3 regions of the Pseudomonas sp. LB3P14 genome follow, and region 2 is predicted to be linked to each of the others. Evidence: riboswitches for the same ligand, from Rfam matches in the RefSeq annotation. Region 2 holds a riboswitch; each other region holds the start of a gene.
What was found. A riboswitch is a leader RNA that binds a small molecule or an ion and turns the genes downstream of it on or off. The one in region 2 is predicted to bind cobalamin.
Positions count from the first base shown of each region.

Region 1: it holds a riboswitch for cobalamin, as region 2 does, so the genes downstream of both, ACYZT5_RS02915 (CbtB domain-containing protein) here and cobO (cob(I)yrinic acid a,c-diamide adenosyltransferase) in region 2, are expected to answer to the same signal.
Region 3: it holds a riboswitch for cobalamin, as region 2 does, so the genes downstream of both, ACYZT5_RS06125 (ABC transporter substrate-binding protein) here and cobO (cob(I)yrinic acid a,c-diamide adenosyltransferase) in region 2, are expected to answer to the same signal.

Region 1 covers NZ_CM142714.1:611,814-621,906, reverse strand. The annotation lists gene cobW (cobalamin biosynthesis protein CobW) at 1-722, opposite strand, end outside; cobalamin riboswitch at 825-1,037, opposite strand; cobalamin riboswitch at 1,231-1,459, shown strand; gene ACYZT5_RS02915 (CbtB domain-containing protein) at 1,580-1,783, shown strand; gene ACYZT5_RS02910 (CbtA family protein) at 1,795-2,499, shown strand; gene ACYZT5_RS02905 (cobalamin biosynthesis protein) at 2,496-2,909, shown strand; gene cobM (precorrin-4 C(11)-methyltransferase) at 2,993-3,739, shown strand; gene nfuA (Fe-S biogenesis protein NfuA) at 3,834-4,418, opposite strand; gene ACYZT5_RS02890 (fatty acid cis/trans isomerase) at 4,657-6,954, opposite strand; gene metH (methionine synthase) at 7,110-10,093, shown strand, end outside.
Region 2 covers NZ_CM142714.1:7,268,368-7,278,460, forward strand. The annotation lists gene hda (DnaA regulatory inactivator Hda) at 1-330, shown strand, start outside; gene ACYZT5_RS33420 (C40 family peptidase) at 545-1,195, shown strand; gene ACYZT5_RS33425 (C40 family peptidase) at 1,361-1,897, shown strand; gene ACYZT5_RS33430 (O-methyltransferase) at 1,913-2,566, shown strand; gene ACYZT5_RS33435 (PQQ-dependent sugar dehydrogenase) at 2,571-3,884, opposite strand; gene ACYZT5_RS33440 (hypothetical protein) at 3,953-4,537, opposite strand; cobalamin riboswitch at 4,692-4,923, shown strand; gene cobO (cob(I)yrinic acid a,c-diamide adenosyltransferase) at 5,005-5,616, shown strand; gene ACYZT5_RS33450 (cobyrinate a,c-diamide synthase) at 5,627-7,027, shown strand; gene bluB (5,6-dimethylbenzimidazole synthase) at 7,024-7,674, shown strand; gene cbiB (adenosylcobinamide-phosphate synthase CbiB) at 7,671-8,579, shown strand; gene cobD (threonine-phosphate decarboxylase CobD) at 8,572-9,564, shown strand; gene ACYZT5_RS33470 (cobyric acid synthase) at 9,561-10,093, shown strand, end outside.
Region 3 covers NZ_CM142714.1:1,318,044-1,328,136, reverse strand. The annotation lists gene ACYZT5_RS06150 (ABC transporter permease) at 1-510, opposite strand, end outside; gene ACYZT5_RS06145 (ABC transporter substrate-binding protein) at 507-2,204, opposite strand; gene ACYZT5_RS06140 (ABC transporter substrate-binding protein) at 2,201-3,895, opposite strand; gene ACYZT5_RS06135 (TonB-dependent receptor family protein) at 3,972-6,095, opposite strand; gene ACYZT5_RS06130 (class I SAM-dependent methyltransferase) at 6,551-7,279, shown strand; cobalamin riboswitch at 7,340-7,535, shown strand; gene ACYZT5_RS06125 (ABC transporter substrate-binding protein) at 7,676-8,689, shown strand; gene ACYZT5_RS06120 (FecCD family ABC transporter permease) at 8,686-9,702, shown strand; partial or broken gene ACYZT5_RS06115 (ABC transporter ATP-binding protein) at 9,819-10,093, shown strand, end outside.

The sequences.
Region 1 (10,093 bases), 860 kb from region 2:
CGGCCGTCGATGTGTTCTTCGGAACCGGCACCGAGGCCGATCAGCACGTCCAGTGGCAGGCGACCGCTGCTGGCTTCGATGACTTTCACCGCGGGCGGCAATTCTTCGGCGACTTCCAGGCGCACACGGGCCAGGTCTTCGGGGCTGATCAGGTCGGCCTTGTTGAGGATCACCAGGTCGGCGCTGGCCAGTTGGTCGGCGAACAGCTCGTGCAGCGGCGATTCGTGGTCCAGGTTCGGGTCGAGTTTGCGCTGGGCATCGACCTGGTCCGGGAAAGCAGCGAAGGTGCCGGCGGCGACCGCTGGGCTGTCGACCACGGTGATGACCGCGTCAACAGTGCAGGCGCTGCGGATTTCCGGCCACTGGAAAGCTTGCACCAGCGGTTTTGGCAGGGCCAGACCAGAGGTTTCGATGAGGATGTGGTCGAGGTCGCCGCGACGGGCGACCAATTCGCGCATCACCGGGAAGAACTCTTCTTGAACGGTGCAGCACAGGCAGCCGTTGGCCAATTCATAAACGCGACCGTTGGCTTCTTCTTCCGTGCAGCCGATGGAGCACTGCTTGAGGATTTCGCCGTCGATGCCCAGCTCGCCGAACTCGTTGACGATCACCGCGATGCGGCGGCCCTGAGCGTTGTCGAGCATGTGCCGCAGCAACGTGGTTTTGCCCGAGCCGAGGAAGCCGGTAACGATGGTGACGGGGAGTTTGGCCAGTGTTTTCATCGGATGCCCTTTGGCAAGGTGGCGGGCATACGGGACGACGACCGGCAACGCGGACGCGCGTGCCTGAAGAGTTCGCCACCGGATCACCCCGCCCGGTTGAAAGTGAGAATCTGTGTCGAGGCAGGTCTCCTGGCTGACGGCTTGCCAGTCGTTCGACTGACGTTGGCTGCGCCTTCCCGCGGGCCCGATGGACAGGGCTTGCAGTGGCGTGGCAGCTAACAGAACCGTTCACAGTTGCGGGGGCAGCCGCGGCATCGACCGCGTTCCCTTCTTAGCTTCGGCAGACGCCGAAGAACCTCGAAAGCGCAAGGCTACGCATGGTGTGGGGGCGGGTCAATGTCTTGTGGCGCCCTCACCGGCCCCTTCGCGGGCAAGTCGGGTCGCCGCATCGCTCGCTCCTACAAAGAACGCCGCCGTCCTGTAGGAGCGAGGCTTGCCCGCGAAGAATTCACCTCGGTGTCGAGTTGAGAACCCTTGCCAATTGACGCCCAACCCCCGCCCATGCTCTCCTACACGCCTTGTTACGGGTGCCCTTCACAGGGTGAAACGGGAAACCGGTGAATCATGTGCTTTACTCTAAGGCCATGTCAGTCCGGTGCTGCCCCCGCAACGGTAAGCGAGCGAAGCGTCAGATCCACTGTGCCAGCAGTTCGGCATGGGAAGGTGATGCTTGCAGGTCAAGGCGAAAGCCAGCGCCCCTCGTGAGCCCGGAGACCGGCCCGCAACACAAAGTGACCATTACGATCACTGAATAACAAACCCGCGGTGGGCGGGCGCTGTTTGAACCTCTGCGCGCCCGACTCGCAGGGGTCTTCCATGCGCTCCATTCACCCGCTGACAGACCAGAGGGAAGCGCCATGTCGATCATCAGCAGTACCGGCAGCAACACCGATAAGAGCACCGCCAGCACCACCACGACCCTGACTCAACGCCTGACCGCCGCCGTGTGTGCGTCGATCCTTGGCGCTAGCCTTGTTTATTTCGCTGGTTTCTCGCACATCGAAGCGGTGCACAATGCCGCGCACGATACCCGCCACAGCTCTGCATTCCCGTGCCATTGAGACCTGCTGACATGATCAAGCGTATTGCGCAAACCGCAGGGTTCACCGGGCTGCTGGCCGCCCTGCTGCTGACCCTGCTGCAAAGCTTCTGGGTCGCTCCGCTGATTTTGCAGGCCGAAACCTACGAAAAATCCGAGCCGGCCGCTGTTGAAGTCCACGAACACGCCGGTGCTGTCGCCGCTCACACCCACGACGCCGAAGCCTGGGAACCGGAAGACGGCTGGCAGCGCGTGCTGTCGACCACGGGCGGCAACCTGGTGGTAGCGGTCGGTTTCGCCCTGATGCTCGCCGGTCTTTACACCTTGCGCGCACCGACTCGTACTTCCCAAGGCCTGCTCTGGGGCCTGGCCGGTTATGCGACGTTCGTGCTGGCACCCACCCTCGGTCTGCCGCCTGAGCTGCCGGGCACTGCCGCTGCTGATTTGGCGCAACGGCAGATCTGGTGGATCGGCACTGCCGCCTCCACTGCGGTCGGCATCGCATTGATCGTGTTCAGCCGCCACTGGCTGATGAAAGTGCTCGGCGTGGCCATTCTGGCCGTTCCTCACGTGATCGGCGCACCACAACCGGAAGTCCACTCGATGCTGGCTCCAGAAGCCCTGGAAGCTCAGTTCAAAATCGCTTCGCAGCTGACCAACGTCGCGTTCTGGCTGGCCCTGGGCCTGATCAGTGCCTGGTTGTTCCGCCGCAAAAGCGATGGTCAATACCACGCATGACTGACACCCGCGCAGCGCCGACCCTGGTGGTCGGCCTGGGCTGCCAGCGCGGCTGCCCCGTCAGCACGCTGCGGGCGCTGCTCGATCAGGCGTTACAGGCTCATAAAATCGAACTTCACCAGATCAAGGCGCTGGCCAGCATCGACCTGAAGCGCGAAGAACCTGGTTTGATCGAATTGGCCGAACAACTAGCGCTGCCCCTGAAGTATTTCAGCAGTGAACAATTGAAAGGTTACAAACCGCAACTCAGCCACCACTCGGACATCGCGTTCGAACGCACCGGCTGCTACGGCGTCGCGGAAAGTGCCGCCCTGGCCATGGCCGAACAGTTGGCCCAGGCACCAGCAAAATTGCTGATTTCACGACAAAAATATGCCCAGGCCACCTTGGCATTAGCCTGCGCCGCCTGAAATCCCCGATAATCTCACTCTTCGATCATGAGCAATCTTCATCTGAAGCCTTGCCCTGCCCCTTTTTCTCACAGGAACCGACGATGACCGTCTACTTCATTGGCGCAGGTCCCGGCGACCCGGAACTGATCACCGTCAAAGGCCAACGGCTGATTCGCAGCTGCCCGGTGATCATCTACGCCGGCTCCCTGGTGCCCGCCGCCGTGCTGGAAGGCCATCGCGCCGAACACGTGGTCAACAGCGCCGAACTGCACCTGGAACAGATCATCGAGCTGATCAAGACTGCCCATGCCAATGGCCAGGACGTGGCCCGGGTGCACTCCGGCGATCCGAGTCTTTACGGTGCCATTGGCGAGCAGATTCGCTACCTGCGCGAACTCGACATCCCTTTTGAAATTATTCCCGGCGTCACAGCCACGGCGGCCTGCGCGGCACTGCTGGGCGCCGAACTGACATTACCCGATGTGTCGCAAAGCGTGATCCTGACCCGCTACGCCGACAAGACCGCTATGCCCGCCGGCGAAGAGCTGGGCAGCCTGGCGCAGCATGGGGCGACCATGGCGATTCATCTAGGGGTCAATCATCTGGAGAAAATCCTGGTTGAATTGCTGCCGCACTACGGCGCGGACTGCCCGATCGCGGTGATTCACCGAGCGACCTGGCCGGATCAGGATTGGGTGGTGGGGACGCTTGAAGACATTGCCGCGAAGGTTGAAGCCAAGGGGTTTCGGCGCACGGCGTTGATTCTGGTGGGCAGAGTGTTGGGCAGTGATCACTTCAGTGAGTCGTCGCTGTATCGCGCTGGGCATGCGCATCTCTTCCGACCCTGATCGTTCCCACGCGGACGGTTCGACGCCTCGACGTGGGAACGATCAAAAAAAACGGCACTCACGGGTGCCGTTTTTTCTTTTCGCAGCGAACGCCTTAGTAGTAGGCGTTTTCTTTCTGCGTGTGGTCGGTGACGTCACGAACACCCTTGAGCTCGGGAATGCGCTCGAGCAACGTGCGCTCGATGCCTTCGCGCAGGGTGACGTCCGCCTGGCCGCAGCCCTGGCAACCGCCGCCGAACTTCAGTACGGCGATGCCGTCTTCGACCACATCGATCAGGCTGACCTGACCGCCGTGGCTGGCCAGCCCCGGGTTGATCTCGGTTTGCAGGTAGTAGTTGATGCGCTCGTTGACCGGGCTGTCGGCGTTGACCATCGGGACTTTGGCGTTTGGTGCCTTGATGGTCAGCTGGCCGCCCATGCGGTCGGTGGCGTAGTCGACTACCGCATCGTCCAGGAAGGCTTCGCTGAACGAGTCGATGTAAGCGGTGAAGCTTTTCAGCCCCAGCGCCGTGTCTTCAGGTTTTTCTTCGCCCGGCTTGCAGTAAGCAATGCAGGTTTCGGCGTACTGAGTGCCAGGCTGGGTGATAAAGACGCGGATGCCGATGCCTGGGGTGTTCTGCTTGGAGAGCAGATCAGCCAGATAATCGTGGGCGGCGTCGGTGATGGTAATAGCGGTCATGGAAACTCCTCGCAGGCTTGGGCGCAGTTTACGCCAATCATCGCGCCGTACAAAGTCCTAGTATTTTTGTCGGGAAAGATGCGCCTGTCGATGAACATCTGATCACCGCAACCCCTGTAGGAGCGAAGCTTGCTCGCGAAAGCGGTCTGATAGTCGGCATCCATGCTGAATGTCAGCCCCCTTTCGCGAGCAAGCTTCGCTCCTACAGGGGTTCGGCGGTGCGTGTTCAGGCTTTCGATCAAAGATTCTCGTACCGGTTCATGTCCAGCACGCCCTCTTCCACCGGATCGGTCTCATGCACGTACCGGCTCAGGTCATGGAAGTAGAACCAGAACTGCGGATGGCTGCGGCGAATGCCCCAGCGCTCGACGATTTTTTCGAAGCGATTGGCGTCCTTGGCGTTTTCCATGGCATCCACGAATGCCGGCACTTGCTCGGCCGGGATGTTGAACATGAAGTTCGGATAGCTGCTGAGCACGCCCGGGTAAATAGTCACGGTGTCGAGCCCTGGCTGATACCGCAGCGATTCACCCAGCAGGAACGCCACGTTACTGTGCGCGCGGTTGCGCAGCAGGCTGTAGACCTCGCGTTTGCCGCTCTGGGTTTCGATGCGCAGCAGGGTCGCTTCCGGCAACTGACCAATGACCTTCAATCCAGCCGCCGGACGCGAAGTCAGGCGACTCAAGGCCTGCTCGGCGCTCTGCAATGCCGGATCGATGTTCGGCCGCGAGCAATAAGCGCCGTCACAACGGTTGATCGGATCAGGCTTGGCGTTGAGGTCCCCGTAACGGGCCAGCAACTGCATGGCGAAATCGCGTTTCGGGTCCTTTTCGTCCAGCACCAGCGCCGTCTCTTTGTCGTTATCGATGGACTCGTAGTCCAGCCACATCTTGAATTTGCCGCCGCTCTGGTACCAATCGTCGAGGTAATCATCCCGCGAATCGGCGGGCATCAGGCGCAGGAAGTTTTGCTCGGCGCCGTTGCGGATCAGGTCGAAGTACAGGCGCGTTTGCGCCTGATGGGAGACGTTGCCGAACACGTCGAAGTTGACCGCCAACTGATAATAAGTGCGCTCCAGCAGCGGGAAGTCGAACAGCCACATCGTTTGCGGCACGTCACCGATCAGGCCTTTGTTCACCGAGGCACTGTCGAAATGCCGGAAGATCGTCAGCAGCGCGTTATCGTTGCCGGCCCACAAGGTCGACCAGCTCGGCGGCGGCGCATCGGCGTAACTGTCACGGCGCAGCGCCTCGTACTCGTTACGCTTGTTGCGGTAGTCATGCCACAGGCTCAGGACACTGCCAACATCGTCGTTCTGCCCCGGCATCGCCAGCAACGGCGTGGCCTGGCCGCGATACTTCGGATCGATGATGTAGAGGTCGTGCTCAGGCGCCTGGAACAGTGCCCAGAAGTTATCGCGGATCACATCAGTGGCGATCTGGCCGCGGCACACCGGGCCGCGAATGAAGGTGCGCACGAAGTATTCGGCGTTATCGAGCATGAACTGATAACGCGCCTGGGCCGGGATCGCCTCGAACGTGGTGAACGGATTGGCCCGACGCTCCGGCCCGTAGCCCGGCAAGGCGTTAACCTGCCATTTGCCGTTATAGAAGAGGCTTTTGATCCGCGCCATCTTCGCCGCGCTCAACGGGTAGGTGATGTGGGTCTTTTGCACAACCACGCCTTGCACCGGCCACAAGCGGTAATACACCTGAGTGCCCGGATCGTCATTCGGGCGGCGTGTGTTGATCAGATCGATAGGCTGGCCGGTCGGCGTGCGTGAACGAACCCACTGAAAGAAATGTCCCGGCGCGCCGTCCTTGAAATAGAGATGAGCGAGAAACCAGTGCTCGAACAACCAGCGCCCCACCAGGCTTTGCCGTGCGCCCGGTGCGTTGAGCAGGTTTTCCCACTGCACCACCTGCAACGCTTCTTTGGCGCTCGGCACAAGGCCTTGCTCGTCAATCGGCGCGCCGGACGCCAGCCAGCGTTGCAGCGTCTGGTATTGCTGATCGGTCAGGCCGGTGACCGCCAGCGGCATGCCCTCTTTGGGATGTGATTTGGCGTAGCCGTCGAACTCGGCCGGCATGGCGCACATGTTTTCCCGGTTCAGTCCAAGGACGATGTCTTCCGGCAACTTGGCGTTGGGTTGCAAGGGGGTTTTGTGGCCCAACTCAAGCATCCGCGCCATCAACGCGGCCTGACTGCCCTGAGCGTCGAGCACCGAATAGAAGTCCTTTTGCTGCCAGGCACGTTTACCGAAAGCGTCATAAAACAGCCGGGTCGGCGCGGCAGCCTGGCGGCGTTCGCCGTCGTAGACCGGGATCTTGGTCGCGCCACGAGCAGCCCCTTCGCCACTGCCCAGATTGAGCTGACAGGCGGCGTCATAGCAGGCATGGCAGGCCACACACTTTTCGGTGAAGATCGGTTGAATGTCGCGGCTGTAGGAAATGGCAGAGGAAATCGCCGGAACTTGCGCGGTGGCATCCCAGCTTAAAAGCAGCATAAACAGGCTGGTGATGACGCGATTCGACATGTCCCTTGTCCCCATCATGAAAAAACGACGCAATTCTACCGGTCTGCCCCCCACACCAACATGAGCGATATTCATGCAAAACCGGGACATGCTCTAAAACCACACAGGTTTGCTATTATCCCGCCCCTTCGTCATGGTCTTTCCGAGTAGTCCCAATGTCCGATCGCAGTGTTCGCCTTCAAGCTCTCAAGCACGCCCTCAAAGAGCGCATCCTGATTCTCGATGGCGGCATGGGCACGATGATCCAGAGCTACAAGCTCGAGGAGCAGGATTACCGAGGCAAACGCTTCGCCGACTGGCCAAGTGACGTCAAGGGCAACAACGACCTGTTGATCCTGACGCGCCCGGACGTGATTGGCGCCATCGAGAAAGCCTACCTGGATGCCGGCGCCGACATTCTGGAAACCAACACCTTCAACGCCACCCAGGTGTCCCAGGCCGACTATGGCATGCAAAGCCTGGCGTACGAGCTAAACGTAGAAGGCGCACGTCTGGCGCGCAAGGTGGCAGACGCCAAGACCCTGGAAACACCGGACCGGCCGCGTTTCGTCGCGGGCGTACTCGGTCCTACCAGTCGCACCTGCTCGCTGTCGCCTGACGTGAACAACCCCGGCTACCGCAACGTGACCTTCGATGAACTGGTGGAAAACTACACCGAGGCCACCAAAGGCCTGATCGAAGGCGGCGCCGACCTGATCCTGATCGAAACCATTTTCGACACCCTGAACGCCAAAGCGGCGATCTTCGCCGTGCAAGGTGTTTACGAAGAACTCGGCGTCGAATTGCCGATCATGATTTCCGGCACCATCACCGATGCCTCCGGCCGTACGCTCTCCGGCCAGACCACCGAAGCCTTCTGGAACTCTGTGGCCCACGCCAAACCGATCTCGGTCGGCCTGAACTGCGCCCTCGGCGCCAGTGAGTTGCGCCCGTACCTGGAAGAGTTGTCGAACAAGGCCAGCACCCACGTGTCGGCGCACCCGAACGCCGGCCTGCCGAACGAATTCGGCGAGTACGATGAGCTGCCATCAGAAACGGCCAAGGTCATTGAAGAATTTGCCCAAAGCGGTTTCCTGAACATCGTCGGTGGCTGCTGCGGCACCACGCCGGGCCACATCGAAGCCATCGCCAAAGCCGTGGCCGGTTACGCACCGCGCGAGATTCCGGACATTCCAAAGGCCTGCCGCCTGTCGGGCCTGGAACCGTTCACCATCGATCGCAACTCGTTGTTCATCAATGTCGGCGAGCGGACCAACATCACCGGTTCAGCCAAGTTCGCCCGCCTGATCCGTGAAGACAACTACACCGAAGCCCTGGAAGTCGCCCTGCAACAGGTCGAAGCCGGCGCCCAGGTGATCGACATCAACATGGACGAAGGGATGCTCGATTCGAAGAAGGCCATGGTGACCTTCCTCAATCTGATTGCCGGTGAACCGGACATCTCCCGCGTCCCGATCATGATCGACTCCTCCAAGTGGGAAGTGATCGAAGCCGGCCTCAAATGCATCCAGGGCAAGGGCATCGTCAACTCGATCAGCATGAAGGAAGGCGTCGAGCAGTTCATTCATCACGCCAAACTGTGCAAACGCTACGGCGCCGCAGTCGTCGTGATGGCCTTTGACGAGGCCGGTCAGGCCGACACTGAAGCTCGCAAAAAAGAAATCTGCAAACGCTCCTACGACATTCTGGTCAACGAAGTCGGCTTCCCGCCGGAAGACATCATCTTCGACCCGAACATCTTCGCCATCGCCACCGGCATCGAAGAACACAACAACTACGCTGTGGACTTCATCAATGCCTGCGCCTATATCCGCGACGAACTGCCGTATGCGCTGACCTCGGGCGGCGTGTCCAACGTGTCGTTCTCGTTCCGTGGCAACAACCCGGTGCGTGAGGCGATTCACTCGGTGTTCCTGCTGTATGCGATCCGCAACGGCCTGACCATGGGTATCGTCAACGCCGGCCAACTGGAGATCTACGACCAGATTCCCGCCGAACTGCGTGACGCCGTGGAAGACGTGGTGCTCAACCGCACGCCGGAAGGCACCGACGCCCTGCTCGCCATCGCCGATAAGTACAAGGGCGATGGCAGCGTCAAGGAAGCCGAGACCGAAGAGTGGCGCGGCTGGCCCGTCAACAAGCGTCTGGAGCATGCACTGGTCAAGGGCATCACCACGCATATTGTTGAAGACACCGAAGAATCCCGTCAGTCGTTCACCCGGCCGATCGAAGTGATCGAAGGCCCGCTGATGTCCGGTATGAACATCGTTGGCGACCTGTTCGGCGCCGGCAAAATGTTCCTGCCGCAGGTGGTGAAATCCGCCCGCGTAATGAAGCAGGCCGTGGCCCACTTGATCCCGTTCATCGAACTGGAAAAAGGCGACAAGCCGGAAGCCAAGGGCAAGATCCTCATGGCCACGGTCAAGGGTGACGTGCACGACATCGGCAAGAACATCGTCGGTGTGGTGCTGGGCTGTAACGGCTACGACATCGTCGACCTCGGCGTAATGGTGCCGGCCGAGAAAATCCTGCAAGTGGCCAAGGAACAGAAGTGCGACATCATCGGCCTGTCCGGCCTGATCACGCCTTCGCTGGATGAAATGGTCCACGTGGCCCGTGAGATGCAGCGTCAGGACTTCCATCTGCCGCTGATGATCGGTGGCGCGACCACCTCCAAGGCGCACACGGCGGTGAAGATCGAGCCCAAGTACAGCAACGACGCGGTGATCTACGTCACCGACGCCTCTCGCGCCGTGGGCGTGGCGACCCAGTTGCTGTCCAAGGAATTGAAGCCGGCGTTCATCGAGAAGACTCGCCTGGAATACATCGAAGTTCGCGAGCGCACCGCCAACCGCAGCGCCCGCACCGAACGCCTGAGCTACCCGGCGTCCATCGCCAAGAAGCCGCAATTCGACTGGAGCACGTATGAGCCGGTCAAACCGACGTTCACCGGTGCCAAGGTACTGGAGAACATCGACCTGAAGGTTTTGGCCGAATACATCGACTGGACGCCGTTCTTTATCTCCTGGGACCTGGCCGGCAAATTCCCGCGCATCCTCACGGATGAAGTGGTCGGTGAAGCCGCCACGGCGCTGTACGCCGACGCCCAGGAAATGCTCGCCAAGCTGATCGACGAAAA
Region 2 (10,093 bases):
CTGCGTGACAGCGGTCGACGCCTGCTGATCGCCGCTTCGACATCTCCGCGCGAACTGCCGGTGAAGCTGGCGGACCTCAAATCCCGTCTGACGTTGGCGTTGATCTTTCAGATGCGTCCGCTCTCCGACGAAGACAAATTGCGTGCCTTGCAACTGCGCGCATCTCGTCGCGGTCTGCACCTGACCGATGAAGTCGGGCATTTCATTTTGACCCGCGGTACGCGCAGCATGAGCGCACTTTTCGAGCTGCTTGAACGCCTCGATCAGGCCTCCCTTCAAGCTCAGCGCAAGCTGACGATTCCCTTTCTGAAAGAAACTTTAGGCTGGTAAAGCCAAGGCCTGCAGCGGGTTTCGGCATATTTCAGGCGCCAAGAATTCCGCCTTCCTACAGGGTTGCAGGCTGCGCGAATGTCTAAAACGGGCTTAAGCGCTTAGATGTAAACGAGAAACCGAGAAGTCACATAAAGTTCGATTGAATTTGCAAATGAGGTTGATAGCGGGCATAGTCTCGCCATCTTTAGAACTATCAGCCACGGTCGTGCCCATGCTAAATCGCTTTGCACCCCTCGTGCCCCTCGCACTCGTTACCCTGTTGTTCGGTTGCGCTGCTCACTCTCCAGTGTCCCAGCAAGAGCAACAACAGCAGGCTAAAAATTCTGCTACCGCCCAATCTTCCGTTCTTTATCAGCAAGCGCTTGAACAGGAAGAGGCGGCCACCGAAAAAGAATTGGCAGACTTCGCCGGCGGCAAGTCGTACCAGCTTCCGGTTCTGGCCGACAGCATCCTCGAACGCGGCATGTCCCTGATCGGTACCCGTTACCGTTTCGGCGGCACCTCCGAAGCTGGCTTCGATTGCAGTGGCTTCATCGGTTACCTGTTTCGTGAAGAAGCCGGCCTGAACCTGCCACGCTCCACTCGCGAAATGATCAACGTGGACGCTCCGTTGGTTTCGCGCAGCAAACTGGAGCCTGGCGACTTGCTGTTTTTCGCCACCAATGGCCGTCGCGGTCGCGTCAGTCACGCCGGGATCTACCTGGGTGACAACCAGTTCATCCATTCCAGCAGCCGCCGCAGCGGTGGTGTCCGGATCGATAGCCTGGGCGACAGCTACTGGAGCAAGACTTTCATCGAAGCCAAGCGCGCACTGGCGATGGCACCAACTGCAGCCCCGACTATCGTCACGGCACGCAAGTAAGCGGACATTTTGTAAGGTGAACTTAAAGTCTTACTTGAAGTTTGCCGCGTAGCGACTAGAATCCTGATCTATTATTGATGGCAAACCGCCTGCGTCCTGCGCAGGCGGTTTTCTTTTCTGCGCCCCCTGCAGAAAAAGCCGCAGCCAGATCAGGATGTTCTGCTTATGTCGACGTCGGCCCGCCTCGCAATCATGCTCTTCGCAGCGCTGCTCAGCGCCTGCGCCAGCCGTACACCGCCACCTGCGCCGGTGGTTCGCGCTCCCATTATTTTCAGTTCCTCCCAAGCATTCTCCCCTGAGGCAGAAGACGTATTGTTCCGTGCGCTCGGCCTAGTGGGCACGCCGTACCGTTGGGGTGGCAACACGCCGGATTCGGGTTTCGATTGCAGCGGGCTGATCGGTTACGTCTATCGTGACGTCGCCGGCATTTCCCTGCCGCGTACCACGCGCGAGTTGATCAGCATGCAAGCGGCCAGCGTGGGCAAGGAAGGTCTGCAAACCGGGGACCTGATCTTCTTCGCCACCAATGGCGGCTCCCAGGTCAGCCACGCCGGGATCTACGTCGGCGAAGGTCGCTTCGTCCATGCGCCCGCCACCGGCGGCACGGTGAAGCTCGACAGCTTGTCCAAAGCTTACTGGCAGAAAGCCTATCTGAGTGCCAAGCGCGTCTTGCAACCTGAGCACTTGGCACGCAACCCCTAAATTGCAGAGGTTGTCATGACCGCTCGCACACTCAATCTCGACGATTCCCTGTATCAATACCTGCTCGATGTTTCCCTGCGTGAAACGCCGCTGCTCAAGCGTTTGCGTGACGAAACCCAGGCGCTGCCCATGGCTCGCTGGCAAGTGGCGCCCGAGCAGGGCCAGTTCCTCGCGCTCCTGGTGAAACTCACCGGCGCCAAGCGTCTGCTGGAAGTCGGCACCTTCACCGGTTACAGCGCCTTGTGCATGGCGGCTGCATTGCCGGATGACGGCTCGCTGATCTGCTGCGACATTCCCGGCGATTACAACGCCACCGCACGCCGTTACTGGCAGGAGGCGGGGCTTGCCGAGCGGATTGATCTGCGCTTGGCGCCCGCGTTGGAAACCCTGGCTCAGTTGGATCAGCAAGAGCAGTTCGACCTGATCTTCATTGATGCCGACAAAGCCAACTATCCACGCTATCTGGAGCACGCCCTGCGTCTGCTGCGCGTCGGCGGTCTGGCAGTGTTTGATAACACGCTGTGGAGCGGACGGGTGCTTGAGGACAATCCCGAGAGCGAAGACACCCGAGCCATCCAGGCGCTCAATCGGGCCTTGAAGGATGACTCGCGTGTGGATCTGTCGTTGTTGCCGTTGGGCGATGGATTGACGTTGTGCCGCAAGCGCTAAGCGCTCACTTGGCCGCCGATACGCGCCACACCTTGTTGCCCACGTCATCCGCGACCAACAAACCACCCTGCTGATCAATCACCACGCCTACCGGGCGGCCCATGGCTTTTTCCTCGTTATTGAGGAAGCCGGTGAGCACATCCATCGGCTGCCCGGTCGGCTTCCCTGCGCTGAACGGTACGAAAATCACTTTGTAGCCACTGTGCGGCTTACGATTCCACGAGCCATGCTGGCCGATGAAGGCGCCTTCCTTGAACTGCGCCGGCAGCGTGTTGCCTTCAGCAAACGTCAGGCCCAGCGATGCGGTATGCGGGCCCACCGCATAATCCGGAGCAATGGCCTTGGCCACCAGATCGGGGTTTTGCGGCTCGACGCGAATGTCGACGTGCTGACCGTAATAACTGTAAGGCCAGCCGTAGAACCCGCCGTCTTTCACTGAAGTGATGTAGTCCGGCACCAGGTCGCTGCCGATTTCATCGCGCTCGTTGACCGCCGTCCACAGTGCGCCGCTCCGAGGTTCCCAGGCTAGACCGTTTGGATTACGAATCCCCGAGGCGAAGATCCGATGGTTGCCGGTGGCGCGATCCACCTCCCAGATCGCCGCGCGACCTTCTTCCTTGTCCATGCCGTTTTCGGCCACGTTGCTGTTGGAGCCCACCGTGACGTACAGCTTGCTGCCGTCCTTGCTGGCGATGACGTTTTTGGTCCAGTGGTGATTCAGCGTACCGCCCGGCAGGTCGATCACCTTCATTGGCTGTGACTTGATCGCCGTCTCGCCGTTTTCATAGTGGAAGCGCAGCAAGCGGTCCGTGTCGGCGACGTACAGGTCATTGCCGACCAGGGTCATGCCGAAGGGCGAGTTGAGGTTTTCCAGAAACACCGTGCGGGTTTCGGCGATGCCGTCGTGGTCCTTGTCCCGCAGCAGCGTGATGCGATTCGGGCTCGGTACTTTGGCGCCGGCACGGCCCATGACTTTGCCCATGACCCAGCCACGGATGCCTTTGCCGTCATCGGGTTTGGGTGGTGCGTTGGTTTCGGCGACCAGCACGTCGCCGTTGGGCAACACATAGAGCCAGCGCGGGTGATCGAGCCCTTCAGCAAAGGCCGCCACCTGAGTCCCTGTCGCAGCTATGGGTTTCGCGCCGTTTGGCCAGCCGATCGCCGGGGCGATGTTCACCGTCGGGATCAGGGTTTTGTTTGGTTCTGGCAGCTTGGGCGACGGGCCGGTGCCGTCGGAGACTTGCAGCCTGGAGGTTTCACCGCAGGCGGCAAGCCCTCCGGCGAGCACGATGACGAGAGCGAGCTGAGGCTTGCGCATGCTGATCTTCCCTATGAATGCATTGACCTAATCAATAGAGAAGCGCAGGTGCGCGATGGTTCAACCGGTCAGCCGCGGGCTTCCTTGAACAGCACGGCGATGCCGGGGTGGTAGTTGCCGGCTTCGTTGCGCAACTTGCGATAGGCATAGGGGAAATACCAGGCCACCGCGCAGCTGTGTTCCTTTTGCAGGTCGTCGACCATGTCCTGGAGTTCTTCCGGAGTAGCACTTTGCTGAGCTTTTTGCGGCGCGACGAACAGGCAGCCGAGTTTCAGGTCGCTGGCGTAGCTGATGCGCTTGGCGTCGCTGGTGATGTCCTGCAATGCTTGGCTCAGGTTCAGGCTGTTGACGCGTGGCCAGCGCTGGGTCGCCTGAAGGTAAGCGCGTTCTTCGCTGGTCGCGATAAACAGGTCGGCGCGGCCATTGCGTTCGCCTTCTTCGGTCTGTTTACGGGTCGGTGTTTGTTGCAGCGTCACCATTTCCGCCATCCACGCAGCGGCGGACAGCAGGCTCAGGTTGGCTTTTTCATCGAACCAGTAAGGCGTGTCGTTATCGCCGCGTACGGCGTTGTAGCGGTCGATACAGTCAAACCAGCGGTCCAGCACCGGGCGCAGGAATTCCAGCTTCGGATTGCTGATGATCATGCCTTGCATGTGGCTCACCCTTGAATTTGTATTGTGAGATTATGGCTCTTTGATATCACTGCTGAGAGTGTGGCACAAGATTGGCGTCAGATAATTGATCAACGGCAGTTATTCGCTTGCAGGCCGCCCGTCTTCAATTGACGCTCCATCCCCAACCCTCTAACCTTCGCGGCTTGTTTCAGGTGCTCTGTGGCCTTGGTCGACAGAGTGAAACAGGGAAGCCGGTGAGTGAGTTCATTCAACTAATGAAGAACCACGATCCCGGCGCTGCCCCCGCAACGGTAAATGAGTGAAGACTGCGTCTTGAGCCACTGTGTCATATGACATGGGAAGGCGCGCGGTCAGGCGTATCGCCGCTCATGAGCCCGGAGACCGGCCTGATCCATCCAGCGGCATCACGGTGGGCGATGCCAGGCTTTTTGCCGTCTATTCTTGTGCCTGCCCGCCGTTATCCAGCCTCAACGGAGAGCTCCCCCATGACTGATACCCCCGATCGTGACGAACGTCATCTGGCACGCATGCTGCGCAAAAAAGCCGTGATCGACGAACGCATCGCCAACTCCCCGAATGAATGCGGCCTGCTGCTGGTGCTGACCGGCAACGGTAAAGGCAAAAGCAGCTCGGCCTTCGGCATGCTCGCCCGGTCCTTGGGCCACGGCATGCAGTGTGGCGTGGTGCAGTTCATCAAGGGGCGCAACAGCACCGGCGAAGAATTGTTCTTCCGGCGTTTCCCGGACCAGGTGCGTTTTCATGTGATGGGCGAGGGCTTCACCTGGGAAACCCAGGATCGCCAGCGTGACATCGCCGCCGCTGAAGCCGCATGGGCCGTGTCCCGCGAATTGCTGCGTGATCCGTCGATTGGCCTGGTGGTGCTCGACGAGTTGAACATTGCGCTCAAGCACGGTTATCTGGATCTCGATCAGGTACTCAGCGATTTGCAGGCGCGTCCGCCGATGCAGCATGTGGTGGTCACCGGTCGCGGCGCCAAGCCGGAGATGATCGAACTGGCCGACACGGTCACCGAAATGGGCGTGATCAAGCACGCGTTCCAGGCCGGGATCAAAGCGCAAAAAGGCGTCGAGCTGTGAATACTACTTTATGAAAATCAGCCGTCACTGCCCGGCGGTGCTGATTGCCGCGCCGGCCTCCGGCCAGGGCAAGACCACCGTCACCGCGGCGTTGGCCCGTTTGCATCGCAATCAGGGGCGCAAGGTTCGCGTGTTCAAGTGCGGCCCGGACTTTCTCGACCCGATGATTCTAGAGCGCGCCAGTGGTGCGCCGGTGTATCAACTGGACATGTGGATGGTCGGCGAGCAGGAAAGTCGTCGTCTGTTGTGGGAAGCTGCCGGCGAAGCCGATCTGATCCTCATTGAAGGTGTCATGGGGCTGTTCGACGGTACGCCGTCCAGCGCTGATCTGGCGCGGCATTTCGGTGTGCCGGTGCTGGGTGTGATCGACGGCACCGCCATGGCCCAGACCTTTGGCGCACTGGCGTTGGGGTTGGCGCGCTATCAGCCGGATTTGCCGTTTGCCGGTGTGCTGGCCAACCGCGTCGGTACCCTGCGTCACGCGCAATTACTTGAAGGCAGCCTCACTGAAGGTTTGCGCTGGTACGGCGCCTTGTCCCGGGAAACCGGGATCGAATTGCCGAGTCGCCATTTGGGTCTGGTTCAGGCCAGTGAGTTGAACGATCTCGATCTGCGCCTCGATGCGGCGGCCGATGCACTGGCCAGCAGTTGCGAGGTCGCGCTGCCACCGGCGGTGGAATTCGCAGCCCCTGATGTGATCGCTGCCGAACCGTTGCTGGCCGGCGTGCGAATTGCCGTGGCCCGTGACGAGGCGTTTGCCTTCACCTACGGCGCAAGCCTGGATCTGCTGCGCGCCATGGGCGCCGAATTGCGGTTTTTCTCGCCAATCCGTGATGCGCAATTGCCGGAGGCAGACAGCCTCTATCTGCCAGGCGGTTATCCCGAATTGCACCATGTCGCGCTGTCACAGAACACCACGATGCTGGCGGCGATTCGCGCTCACCATGCGGCGGGTAAACCGTTGTTGGCCGAATGTGGCGGCATGCTCTATTTGCTCGATTCGTTGACCGATGTCGAGGGCACTCGCGCTGAGTTGGTCGGCTTGCTGGCGGGGGATGCGGTGATGCAAAAGCGTCTGGCCGCGTTGGCGTTGCAGGCGGTCGAGTTGCCGGAAGGTTCGTTGCGCGGGCACACCTATCACCATTCGCTGACCAGTACCGAGCTTGAGCCAATCGCCCGTGGCCTGAGCCCTAACGGTGGGCGAGGGGCAGAGGCGGTTTACCGTGAAGGGCGGATGACGGCCTCGTATGTGCACTTCTATTTCCCGTCCAATCCATCGGCGATTGCCGCGCTGTTTGCGCCTGATCTTGAGGCCGCCTTCGCGAGCAGGCTCGCTCCCACAGTAGAAAGTGGGTTGGCTGAAGAAACGCGGTCCACTGTGGGAGCGAGCCTGCTCGCGAATAGGCCATGACCGATAACGCATTCTCCAAAGCCGAACGCGAAGCGGTGTATCGGGCAATTGCCGAACGCCGTGACATGCGTCATTTCAGCGGCGGCACCGTCGAGCCCGAGTTGCTGCGACGCCTGCTCGAAGCTGCGCATCAGGCACCGAGTGTCGGCCTGATGCAGCCCTGGCGGTTCATCCGCATCAGCGATCGAGCCCTGCGCGGCAAGATCCAGTTACTGGTGGAAGAAGAACGCATCCGCACCGCCGAAGCCCTCGGCGAGCGCACCGACGAATTCATGAAGCTGAAAGTCGAAGGCATCAACGACTGCGCCGAGGTGCTGGTCGCCGCGCTGATGGACGATCGCGAGCGCCATATTTTCGGCCGTCGCACCTTGCCGGAAATGGACATGGCCTCGTTGTCCTGCGCGATCCAGAACCTCTGGCTGGCCTCCCGCGCCGAAGGACTGGGCATGGGCTGGGTGTCGCTGTTCGAGCCGCAAGCCCTGGCGGACCTGCTGGGTTTGCCGGCCGGTGCCAAGCCCTTGGCCGTTCTTTGCCTGGGGCCGGTCAAGGCATTCTATCCGGCACCGATGCTGGTACTCGAAGGCTGGGCGCAGGCGCGTCCGCTGAGTGAGCTGCTGTACGAAAATTATTGGGGAGTGAGTCAATGAGTGTGGCGTTGTTGAGTGTCGCCGCGGTTGCGCTGGATGCGCTGCTGGGTGAACCCAAACGCTGGCATCCGCTGGTGGCGTTCGGCCGTTTTGCCGACCGCATCGAACAACGTTTCAACGCTGCTGGTCGCGGCTGGCGCAGTCATGGCGTCACTGCCTGGGTGATCGCAGTGTTGCCGCTGACCCTGCTGGCCACAGCGTTTTCCTGGGCGCCCTATGTCGGCTGGATCGTCGAAATTCTCGCGCTCTATTGCGCCCTCGGCCTGCGCAGCCTCGGTGAACACGTCGAGCCGGTGGCCAAGGCGCTGCGCAGCGATGATCTGGACGAGGCGCGCAAGCGTGTCGGTTACCTGGTGAGCCGCCAGACCAGCGAACTGGACAAAACCGAAGTCGCCCGCGCCGCCACCGAATCCGTATTGGAGAATGGCAGCGACGCGGTGTTTGCCGCGTTGTTCTGGTTTGCCGTGGCGGGTGCGCCCGGTGTGGTGCTCTACCGTTTGAGCAACACCCTCGATGCGATGTGGGGTTACCGCAACGAACGCTTCGAACGTTTCGGCTGGGCGGCGGCAAAGATCGACGACGTCCTCAACTACATTCCCGCACGCCTGGTGGCGTTGACCTACGCGCTGCTGGGCAAAACCCGCCTCGCGCTGAAATGCTGGCGCCGCCAAGGCCCGACCTGGGACAGCCCGAATGCCGGCCCGGTGATGGCGGCCGGTGCCGGTGCGCTCGGTGTCGAGTTGGGCGGGGCGGCGATTTATCACGGTGAACTGCATCAGCGTCCGCAACTGGGCGAAGGCGTGCCGGCGGACGCCGACTCCATCGACCGTGGCTGGCAATTGGTCCAGCGCGGGGTATGGTTATGGTTGCTGATCCTCTGCGTGGGGGCTGAATTCTATGCTTGAGCACGGTGGTCGGTTACGCAAGGCGGCGCTCGAATACGGCATCGCCGAAGCCGATTGGCTCGACCTGTCCAGCGGCCTGGCGCCCTGGCCGTTTCCGGTGCCGGAGATCCCGTGGCGGGCCTGGGCGCGTTTGCCGGAAACCGATGACGGTCTGGAGCAGGCGGCCTGTGATTATTACGGCGCCGCTCAGGTGCTGCCCGTGGCCGGTTCGCAAATGGCGATCCAGTTGTTGCCGCGTTTGCGCCGGGCGGGCAAGGTCGGCGTGCTCTCGCCGTGTTACGCCGAACACGCCGAAGCGTGGCGCCGCAATGGCTACATCGTGCGTGAAGTGTTGGAGCAGGAAGTCGACTTCTACCTCGACAGCTTCGACGTGCTGGTGGTGGTCAACCCGAACAATCCTACAGGCCTGAGCCTGACACCGAGTCGGCTGCTCGACTGGCATTCGCGGCTGGCCCAGCGCGGTGGCTGGCTGGTGGTGGACGAGGCGTTCATGGACAACACGCCGCAACTGAGCCTCGCACCTTTTGCCAATCAGGTCGGGTTGATCGTGTTGCGTTCCTTCGGCAAGTTTTTCGGTCTGGCCGGTGTGCGCCTGGGGTTCGTGCTGGCCGAGCGCAAGTTGCTCAAATTGCTGGCCGAGCAAGTGGGGCCGTGGGCGGTCAGCGGGCCGACGCGGGTACTGGGTCAGGCCTGTCTGCGGGATACCGAAGGGCATGCCCGGCAACGGGTTCGCGCTGAAGAGGTCAGTGAACGTCTGGCGCTGCTGCTTGAACAGCACGGCTTCAAACCCCAGGGCGGCTGCGCCTTGTTTCAATGGCTGATCACCGATCACGCCGAAGCGTTGCACGAATTCATGGCCCGGCGCGGCATTCTGCTGCGATTGTTCACGCACAACAGCAGCCTGCGTTTCGGGTTGCCCGCCGATGAAACCGACTGGACACGTCTCGCGCAAGCGTTCGAAGCCTACGCCAAGGAAACCCAATGACTACGTTGATGGTGCAAGGCACCACTTCCGACGCCGGTAAAAGCACGTTGGTAACGGCGTTGTGCCGCTGGGTCACGCGTCAGGGCGTGAGCGTGGTGCCATTCAAACCGCAGAACATGGCACTCAACAGTGCGGTGACTGCCGACGGTGGCGAGATCGGTCGCGCACAAGCGGTACAGGCTCAGGCGGCCAACCTTGAGCCGCACACCGACATGAATCCGGTGTTGCTCAAACCCAACAGCGATACCGGCGCCCAAGTGATCATCCATGGTCGTGCGGTCACGACGATGAACGCCGTTGCGTATCACGACTACAAAGCCATTGCCATGCAAGCGGTGCTGGCCTCCCATGAACGGCTGAGCGCGGCGTATCCGGTGATCATGGTCGAAGGCGCGGGCTCGCCGGCCGAGATCAATCTGCGCGCCGGCGACATCGCCAACATGGGCTTTGCCGAGGCGGTGGATTGCCCGGTGGTGCTGATCGCCGACATCAATCGCGGCGGGGTTTTCGCGCACCTGGTGGGCACGCT
Region 3 (10,093 bases), 1.6 Mb from region 2:
GCCGGCCGGCGGGAGCAGATGAAACTGAAAAGAGAAGATCAGCAGCAGGACGATGCCCAGCACAAAGCTCGGCACTGACGTCAGTACCAGTTCGGAACCGGACGACAGTGAACGGATCCAGCGCGCGCGATGCGCAGTCAGCAAAGCCAGGACCAACGCTGCCAGAACCGCCAGCACCGCGGCGCACGCAGCCAGTTGCAACGTGGCGCCGATTTGCTGGGAAATCGCCTTCACCACCGGGATTCGCAACCGGTACGAATTGCCAAGATCGCCCTCGGCCAGACGCCCGAGATAGCGTCCGTATTGCACGATCAAGGGTTGATCGAGGCCGTATTCGGCGCGCACTTGTGCCAGCACTTGAGGTGTCGGCAGTGCATCGGGACCACCTAGGATTGCGAGCGCGGTATCGCCAGCGGTGACATTGAGCGTTACGAAAGACAGGGTCGCCGCGCCCCATAGCACCAAGGCGCCGGCCAGCAGGCGCCAGACAATACGCTTGAGAATTTTCATTTCGACTCCTTGCTGTCGAGCCAGACGCAGGTAAAGAACGGCGTGTTATGGGACGTGTCGAACACCACGCCGTTGACCGAACGCCGATAGGCCAGCAACGTGTGGTTTTCGTACACCGGCACCGCCGGCACCAACTCGGTCAGCCGCTGCTGCGCCTGGCTGTAGAGGACGCGCAGGCGTTCGGGGTCGCGGGTGCGACGGGCATCGCTGAGCCATTGATCGAGCTGAGGGTCCTGCAAGCGCGAGGTGTTCTGCCCGGTGTAGCGCTCAGAGTTGATTTGCAGGCGGTGGTACAGGATGTACAAACCATCCGGTGTGTTGGTGTGCCAGTACCCCGATCCCAAGGCCTGATAGCGATTGGCATTGCGCCGATCGAGCAGTTGCGTGACCGGTAATTGAGCGATCTTCAACTCGAAGCCGACTTTCTTCAGATCCGATTGCACCGCCACCAGATCGATGCCCGGCGACAAGGCTGTTTCGGTGCTCAGCACTTCGGCGCTCAGTCGTTGCCCGGCGCGGGTGCGGTAACCCTCGGTATCGCGTCCGGTCCAGCCCGCCTCGTCCAGAAGCTGGTTGGCGTGATTCACGTCATAGCGCAGCACATTGGCGAATGCCGGGTCATAGTCCGGCGTGGTGGCTGACAGGTAGTCAGTCTTGGTCCGGTACTCCCCGAAGCCGACGATCTGTGCGATGCCTTCCCGGTCAATGGCGAGCGCCACCGCTTTTCTGACACGCACATCGTCGAACGGGGCCTGGCTGACATTGAAGGTCAACACGCGGGTCGGATTACCCAGGTTTACCCGGCTCTTGAGCACCAGATCAGGGTCGTTGCGGATCGAGCCGGCCGTCTGCGGCGGCGCATCGATAGTGAAGTCATATTGCCCGGCAGCCAGCGACGAGTAGCGGATCATTGCTTCAGGCACAAAGCTCAATTCGACCCCCTGCAAGTACGCCGGGCCCTGGTGCTGGATCAGTTCTGGTGCCCAGTGATAGTCGTCGCGACGAGTAAAACTCACGCCTTGCTGGCGCACGTAACGGGTGACCACGAACGGACCGCTGCCCACCGGGTGCTCGGCGAGGGCCGCTGGATTGTCGAGAATGGCCCGCGGCGACATCATGCCCAGCCAGGACTGCGCCAGCACGTTAAGGAACGGCGTGTAGGGTTCGCTCAGGTGCGCTTCGAAGGTGAATTCATCAATCACTTTGCCATCCACGTAAGGCGCGATATACGCCGTGGTCATCGCCGCTTTGGTCGCCGGATCGCGAATTCTCTTGAGGTTGACGCGCACCGCTTCGGCGTTGAACTTGACGCCATCACTGAAGGTGACATCGTCACGCAAGTGAAAGGTGTAGGTCTTGCCGTCAGCGGAAATGTCCCAGGATTTCGCCAGCCAGGGGGTTGCGTTGCCCTTCTCGTCCAGATACACGAGGTTGTCGAAGAGCATGCGTCCCAACCACTTGGGGTTGGTGCCTGTGATCAGGTGAACGTCAAGGCTGCCCATGTCGATGGCAGCCGTAACGCGCAACACCCCGCCCGCCTCGCCCACGCTCTGTTCGCGGTAATCGGCGGCCGGGTAGCTGACCGGTTGGCTGCTGTCGAGGTCAGCCGCTTTCTGCTGCTGATCTGCCGGGGAGCAACCGGCCAGCGCCGCCGCCACGCCCAGTAAAATCAGCGAGCCAAGGAGCGATCTCATGACGCCTTCCCCAACCAGACCGTGGTGAACACCGGCGTGTTGTGCGAGGTGTCGTAGACGATGCCTTTGACACGTTGCCGGTGAGCGCTCAGCGAATAGTTCTCGTAGAGTGGCACCGCTGGAACCAACTCGGTCAGACGTTGCTGGACCTTGCTGTAAAGACCTTGCAGTTGCCCAGGGTCAGTGGCGTGGCGCGCCTGGGCCAGCCAGTCATCCAGCTGCGCATCACGCAAGCGAGCGGTGTTTTGCCCGATACGTTGTGGCGAGATGATTTCGCCGCTGTGATAAAGAATGTACAGACCGTCAGGCGTGTTGGTGTGCCAGACGCCGGAGCCCACCGCCTGAAAAAGGTTGGCGCTACGCCGCTCGGCCAGTTGCAAAGGTGGCAACTGGGCAATGCGCAGCTCGAAGCCAAGTTTCTTGACGTCCGACTGAATGGCGACTGTGTCGGCCACCGGGCTGATGCCTTCGGCCAGCAACACCTCGGCACTTAAACGGTGACCGTCGCGCACCCGATAGCCTTGCGCATCACGCTGACTCCAGCCGGCCTCGTCCAGCAGACGGTTGGCGGTGGCGGGGTCATAAGTCAGTGCGCCGGCAAACGCGGGATCGTAGTAACGCGTGTTGGCGGCAAGAAAATCGCTCTTGGGTGTGTACTCGCCGAAACCACTCATCTGCACGATGCCTTCACGATCGACACCCAGCGCAAAGGCCCTGCGCACCCTGACATCGTCGAACGGCGGTTTGGAGGTATTGAAGGTGATGCCGCGATTGGGGTTTCCCTGCCTGATCCTTCTGTCCATGACCAGTTCCGGGTCATTGCGCATCGCCAGGGCATTCTGCGCGGGCGCATCGACGGTCAGGTCATACTGCCCGGCGACGAGTGAGGAGTAGCGGATCATCGCCTCGGGTACGAAATCGATCTGAATCCGATCCAGATACGCCGGCCCCTGGTGATTGATGAAGTCCGCTGCCCAATGGTAGTCATTGCGCCGCACCAGGCTGATGCCTTGCTGACGGGTGTAACGCTCGACGACGAAGGGGCCTGAACCGACAGGCGCTTCACTCAGCCTGCGCGGATTGTCGGTGATTGCCTTGGGCGACATCATGGCCAGCCACGACTGCGCCAACACGTTGAGAAAAGCCGTGTAGGGTTCGCGCAGGTGCGCTTCAAAGGTGAAATCGTCGATGACCTTGCCGTCGACGTAGGGCGCAATGTACGCCGCCGCCAGGGGTGACTGGGTGGCAGGCGCACGCATGTGTTCCAGATTGATCTGCAAGGCCTTGGCATCGAAGCGCGAGCCGTCGCTGAAGGTCACGTCGTCGCGCAAGTGAAAGGTGTACGTCAGCCCGTCGGGAGAGATATCCCAGGATTTGGCGAGCCAGGGCGTGATGTTGCCCTGCTCATCCAGATACACCAGGTTGTCGTAGAGCAAACGCCCCAGCCACTGTGAATTGGTGTGGGAAATGGCATGCAGGTCCAGCGATCCGGTGTCGGCCGCCACGGACACCCGAAGCGTGCCACCGGACTCGCCCGGCGACTGCTCACGGTAGTCTCGTGCACTGTCGATTTCAGCGATGCTCGTTTGACTGCCGGGCGCTTTTGCAGCGTCGTCCGCCGGTGAGCAGCCACCCAGCATCAATCCAAGGCAAAGCGCCGCCACTGCGCGGAAATACCATTGATTATTCACGCGTTCATTCCATCAAAAAGTTGGGCGCCAGCGCCTGGCAGTGGGCGACCAGGTGGCTGCGCATCTGGGGTGTCAATCAGTTGAAGCGATAACTCACGCCACCGTAGATGCCGAAGCCGTCACTCGGATAAGAGCGTGCACGGTCAACGCCGCCATCGTCGTACGTCGGGCTGACGACCGTCGTGTAGTGGCGGTCGGTCAGGTTGCGTAGATCCAGATAGGTCGCCCAGGATTTCTTGGGCGAGTTCCATCCAATGGTCGCGCCGAAGACGTGATACGGCCTGGTGTAGAAGGAGTTGGCGTAGTCCACCGACATTTTCGAACCGATCTGCGTGTTGACCCCCACGTAAACACCATTGGCAAAGTCGTATTGCAGCTCGCCCTGGTAGTAATGTTTAGGAATGCCCGGCAATTCGTTGGCGTTGAACTTGTCGTCGTTGACGAAGTGGAAATCGCTGTAGGTATAAGCCTGGCGCAAGGTCAGCTTGTTGATATCGCTGCCCTGCCATAGCGTTGATTCGAGGCCGGCTTCCACGCCTTGGTGAATCGTCGCGCTGCCATTGGATTCAGCCGTGATCGCCGCCGTGGTAGTGGTCGCCGGTACGATTTCAACCGAGAGCAACTCATGGTTAACCCTGGAGTAGTAGTAACTCAGGCTCCAGACGTTATTGTCGAACTTGCCCCGTGTCCCCAGCTCAAAAGTGGTTGCCGTCTGATTGACCAGGTCCAGGCCTGCACGGGCGAGACCTCTGGCGGGCCCGCTGGTGAAGCTCGGCGGCGCGGTGAGGATCTGCCAGTCGCTTGGCGGCTCGACCGAACGGCTGATGTTGCCGTACACCTGAAAGTTCGGAGTGAAGTCGTAGCGCAGACCAATACGAGGTGCATAGTCCCAGTCATTCTTTTCAAAGCGATCGTTGGTAACCGGGTACTCCACTTCGGTTTCGCGCTTGGTGTAGATCATCGACAGACCCGTGGTGAGCCACAGGTCGTTGACCAGCTCTGTGTCATTACTGACATGGAAGACGTTATCCATGCCTTCGTAGCTCGCCTCACGGATCAGTGTGCCGACCGGTAACCCCGCCGTGGCGCCTGCCGGAATCCTCACATAGGTCTTCTGGAAGCCCTCACCCGGCAAATGCTTGGTCGACAGCAACCCGACGCGGGTCGTACTGGCATGGCCGAAAATTTCGTCGTCGCGCACGTACTGCACCGAAGCGGAAACATCCCTGTAACCCCATTTCGCGCGGTTCACCCCACCTCTGATGTCGATTGGGTAGTCGTGATACACCGCACCCAGTTCCAGCCGGGAATTGTCGTCCAGATGGATCGTGGTCTTGTTGGCGACCCAGGTCGAACCCGGCTGCTTGCGCGAAGCGTCCTGTGCAAGGTTGGTGGCATTGGCTCGACGTGGGTGATGCGCAATTTCATCGCGCGTCAGTAAGCCACCCGTGTCGTTATCGGTTTCGCGATAACGCAGGTAAAAGCGCGTTTCGATATTGGGATTAAATTTGTAGCCGAAGTTACCGGCGAAGCCCTTGCTCGATCCGTTCGTATGGTCCTGATAACCGTCCTGTTCCGAGTCCGTCAGGCTGAAGTAGTAATCGAAATCACCGAGCACCTGGCCTGACGCAATCTGACGCTTCTGATAGCCATAGCTGCCCGCCTCATAACGCACTTCCAGGGGCGCCGCGTCATAACCTGTTTTGGTGACATAGTTGACCGCGCCGCCCAGCGTCAGCGAGCCGTAATCGAAGCCGTTGGCGCCCCGCAGAATATCGGTGCGCGACAGTCCCAGCGGCTCGAACAACTCATAGGGCGTACCGCCAGGGCCACTGACCGGCAGCCCGTCGAACATTAAATACACACCGGAACGGAAGTAATTGACGCCCTTGTTGATGCCCGAGCCGCGGATGGACAGTTTGATCCCGTCAGCGCCGCCGACTGACTGAGCGTAAACACCCGGCTGGTAAGCCAACACATCCTGGTTGGTCGCGACGCGGCGTTTTTCCACGGTCGCGGAATCCACCTGCGCGGTACCGCCAGGGACTTCGTTGAGCACCTGCCTGGCCTGTTCTTTTTCGCTCAGCTGCTGACCCTGCACGACCACAGTAGCCAGACGTTTTGAATCAGCAGGCGCTGTATTTTCCTCACTTTCGCCCGTTGACGCGGCCCACACGCCCTGATGCGTCCCCAGCAACATAAGGCTCATGCTTAATGCACTAAATACACCCCGATGATTTTTGGGTCTTACGCTTGCGTAAGTTTGCCCCTTTACACGCAAAGATACTTCCAAAGCTCGACTCCCTTACTATGAATACGGGCGAGGCTTATTGATTTTTATATTCCTCAAGGGCGTCATTGCACACGCTATGCCAAACTTAATATTCGTTTTATTTCAATGACTTATTATTTTTAGTCGACAGAATTAAGTGTGATTCTGACGGCACTGTGTTCAGGTGATGTCTTCCAGGCAACAGTGAACACTTACTTATAATCAATGGGCCGTAAAAATGAACATCTGGTTATGAATAGTTGCGCACGGGCTTATAACGCTTTCCATGAAGGTCAAGCGATTCACACGCTTGCTCTAACCTGTCGCCTGCTCGTAGACTTTTTTACTTGAAGCCGACATGCACATACCCAGCGAGATCATCAGTGACCCAGAATATCTACGACAGCCCTGAGTTCTTCGACGGATACAGCCAACTGCCCCGCTCGCTCCAAGGACTGGCCGGTGCCCCGGAGTGGCCGGCGTTGAGATCGTTACTGCCGCAAATGTCCGGCCAGAAGGTCGTGGACCTGGGTTGCGGTTATGGCTGGTTTTGTCGATGGGCCGCCGACCAGGGCGCCGATCGCGTGCTGGGGCTGGATGTCTCGGAAAAGATGCTGGAGCGCGCTGTCGCCACCACACACGACTCACGGGTGATTTATAAGCGGGCCGACCTGGAGGGGCTCGAACTTGCCAAATCCGGTTTCACCCTGGCCTACAGCTCACTCGCGTTTCATTACATCAGTGACTTGGCAGGGCTATTGCGCAACGTACATGACGCACTGGTACCCGGTGCAAGGCTGGTGTTTTCCATTGAGCATCCCATCTATATGGCGTCACGCCGACCGGACTGGATCATAGACGCGCAAGGGCGCAAGTCATGGCCGGTAGACAGTTATCAGGTGGAAGGTCCCCGGTTGACGAACTGGCTCAGCGATGGCGTCGTCAAACAGCATCGAACGCTGGGCACGCTACTGAATCTGCTGATCCAGACCGGATTCACCCTCGATCACGTGAACGAATGGGGGCCGACCGAAGACGATCTTGCTGATCGCCCTGCACTTTCTGATGAAATCGAGCGACCCATGATGCTGATCGTGGCGGCCAGCCGTTGAGCGTCTGAACTGGTTGAATCCACGGCCAAAAGCGCTCAGTGGTGATATTCGGCATGATCGACTACCATGCCGGCCGCCGGTTTCCAAATGGGATTAATAGGGAATCCGAGATGCCTGACACGGCATCAAACGGAACTGCCCCCGCAACTGTAGGTGCTGAGCCTGCTCCTGAACTGCCACTGGGATCACTCCCGGGAAGGCTGGAGCCTGGCGACGACGCATCAGTCAGGAGACCTGCCGGCCAAGCAAATCACTAACCGGCGGGGTGTCCGGGAAGGACATCCTTGCGCCGGGCGTCACCTGAGTGACCGGCACTTCACTGCTTTATTGGCAGCGTTCGATGATGTGTTTCCAGTCCGTACCCCTGCTCTTGTACGGTCACATGGAGATTGCGTCATGCTGCTGTCCCGCCTTGCCACCCTCGTCACCGCCCTGGGTCTGTCCACCCTCGCCCATGCGGCCCCGACCCACTATCCCCTGACTGTCGAGAACTGTGGCAGCACGCTGACCTTTCAGCAGGCACCCAGCCGTGCCGTGACCATCGGCCAGGCGGGCACTGAAATGCTTTACGCCATGGGCCTTGGCAACAAGCTGGTCGGCACTTCGCTGTGGTTCAACGATGTGCTGACCAAGTACAAAACCGAGAACGACATGATCGAACGCCTGGCCGATAACGAGCCGAGTTTCGAGGCGGTGATCGGCAAGCGTCCACAGCTGGTGGCAGTGGAACTGGAGTGGATGATCGGCCCGCAAGGCGTGGTCGGTACTCGCGACCAGTTTCATGAACTGAAGATCCCGACCTACCTGATGCCCTCCGACTGCGAAGCCAAGGACAACCTGGTCGGTGCCGACGGCACACGGCTAGAGGCGTTTCGCATCAACAGCCTCTACAAAAGCATCAGCCAATTGGCTGAAATCTTCGATGTGCAGGAACGTGGCCAGCAGCTGAACGCCCAACTCAAGGCCAGCCTGGCCAAGTCCATTGCCACCGTACAGAACAAGGACCTGAAGCACACCAGTGCGCTGCTCTGGTTCTCCAGCGCCAGTCTGGATATCGACCCCTATGTCGCCGGGCACAAGGGCATCCCCGACTTCATGTTGAACACATTGGGTGTGCGCAACGTGGTGGAGTCCGATGAAGAATGGCCAACCGTCGGCTGGGAAACCATCGCCAAGGCCAACCCGACCTTCCTGGTCATCGCACGCATGGATCGCCGTCGCTTCCCGGCTGACGACTATCAAAAGAAACTGGAATTCCTGCGCAGCGACCCGGTGACCCGCAACATGGACGCCGTGAAAAACAACCGCATCATCATCCTCGACGCCATGGCCATGCAGGCCAGCGTGAGAATGTTCGACGGTCTTGAAACCCTGGCATCAGCCATCAACGGCTACGACCTGCCGAAATGACCGGGACGCTGATTCGTACGCTGCTGGCATTGCTGACACTGCTGTTGGCCGTGATTGCCGGTGTGGCCATCGGTGAAACGAGCATCGAACCGAGCGTGGTGTTCCAGGTGCTGGCCAACAAACTGTGGACGGCTGGTTATGTCCTCGACCCCATAGACGAAGGCATCGTCTGGAATTACCGCCTGACCCGCGCGCTGGTGGCAGCGGCCTGCGGTGCGGGCCTGGCCACCTGCGGGGTGATCCTGCAATCGCTGTTGCGCAACCCGCTGGCCGATCCTTATCTGCTCGGCATTTCCGCCGGCGCCTCGACGGGCGCTGTAATGGTGGCATTGCTGGGCCTCGGGGCGGGCCTGGTTTCGCTGTCGGTCGGGGCGTTTGCCGGCGCCGTTGCTGCCTTCGCCGTGGTTGTTTTGCTGGCCCGCGCCAGCGGTTCATCTGGCGGTACCGGGCAGATCATCCTGGCGGGGATTGCCGGGTCGCAGTTGTTCAATGCGCTCACGGCGTTTCTGATCACCAAGTCGGCCAGTTCCGAACAGGCCCGCGGCATCATGTTCTGGTTGCTCGGCAATCTCAGCGGTGTGCGCTGGCCGTCGGTGTGGCTGTCGGTGCCCGTGGCATTGACCGGTCTCGCGGTGTGCCTGTGGCACCGTCGGGCGCTGGATGCCTTCACCTTTGGCGCCGACTCAGCCGCCTCGCTCGGCATTCCGGTACGCCGAGTGCAATTTCTGCTGATTAGCTGCGCCGCACTGGTGACGGCAGTGATGGTGTCGATTGTCGGCTCCATCGGTTTCGTCGGACTGGTCATCCCCCATGCCGTGCGACTGCTGCTGGGCACCCGGCATGCGCGTCTGCTGCCGGCGAGTGCGCTGGGTGGTGCAGTGTTTCTGATCGCCGCCGATGTCCTCTCCCGGACGCTGATCAAAGGCCAGGTGATCCCGGTCGGCGTCATCACTGCACTGGTTGGAGCGCCGGTGTTCGCGTTGATCCTGATCGGTCGGAGGAATGCCCGATGAATGCTGCCTCGCCTGTTATCGGCGACTCCGTACTACATTGTTCCGGCCTCGGGTTCCATGTCCGCGACGCTGAGTTGCTGCACGGTATCCGCCTGGACATCCGTCGCGGTGAAACCCTTGGCCTTGTCGGGCCCAACGGTTCGGGAAAATCCACGCTGCTCAAACTGCTGGCCGGCGTGCGCGTCCCCAGCCGGGGAGACATCCACCTCAACGGCCAGCGCCTCAAGACACTGTCACGGCGAACCATCGCGCAAACCCTGGCGGTGGTTGAGCAACAGGCCGACACCTTGGATGCCATCAGTGTGTTTGACGCCGTAGCCCTGGGCCGAACGCCGTGGCTGTCGGCCTTGAGCCCGTGGTCGAGTGAGGACGATGCCATCGTCCTGCAGGC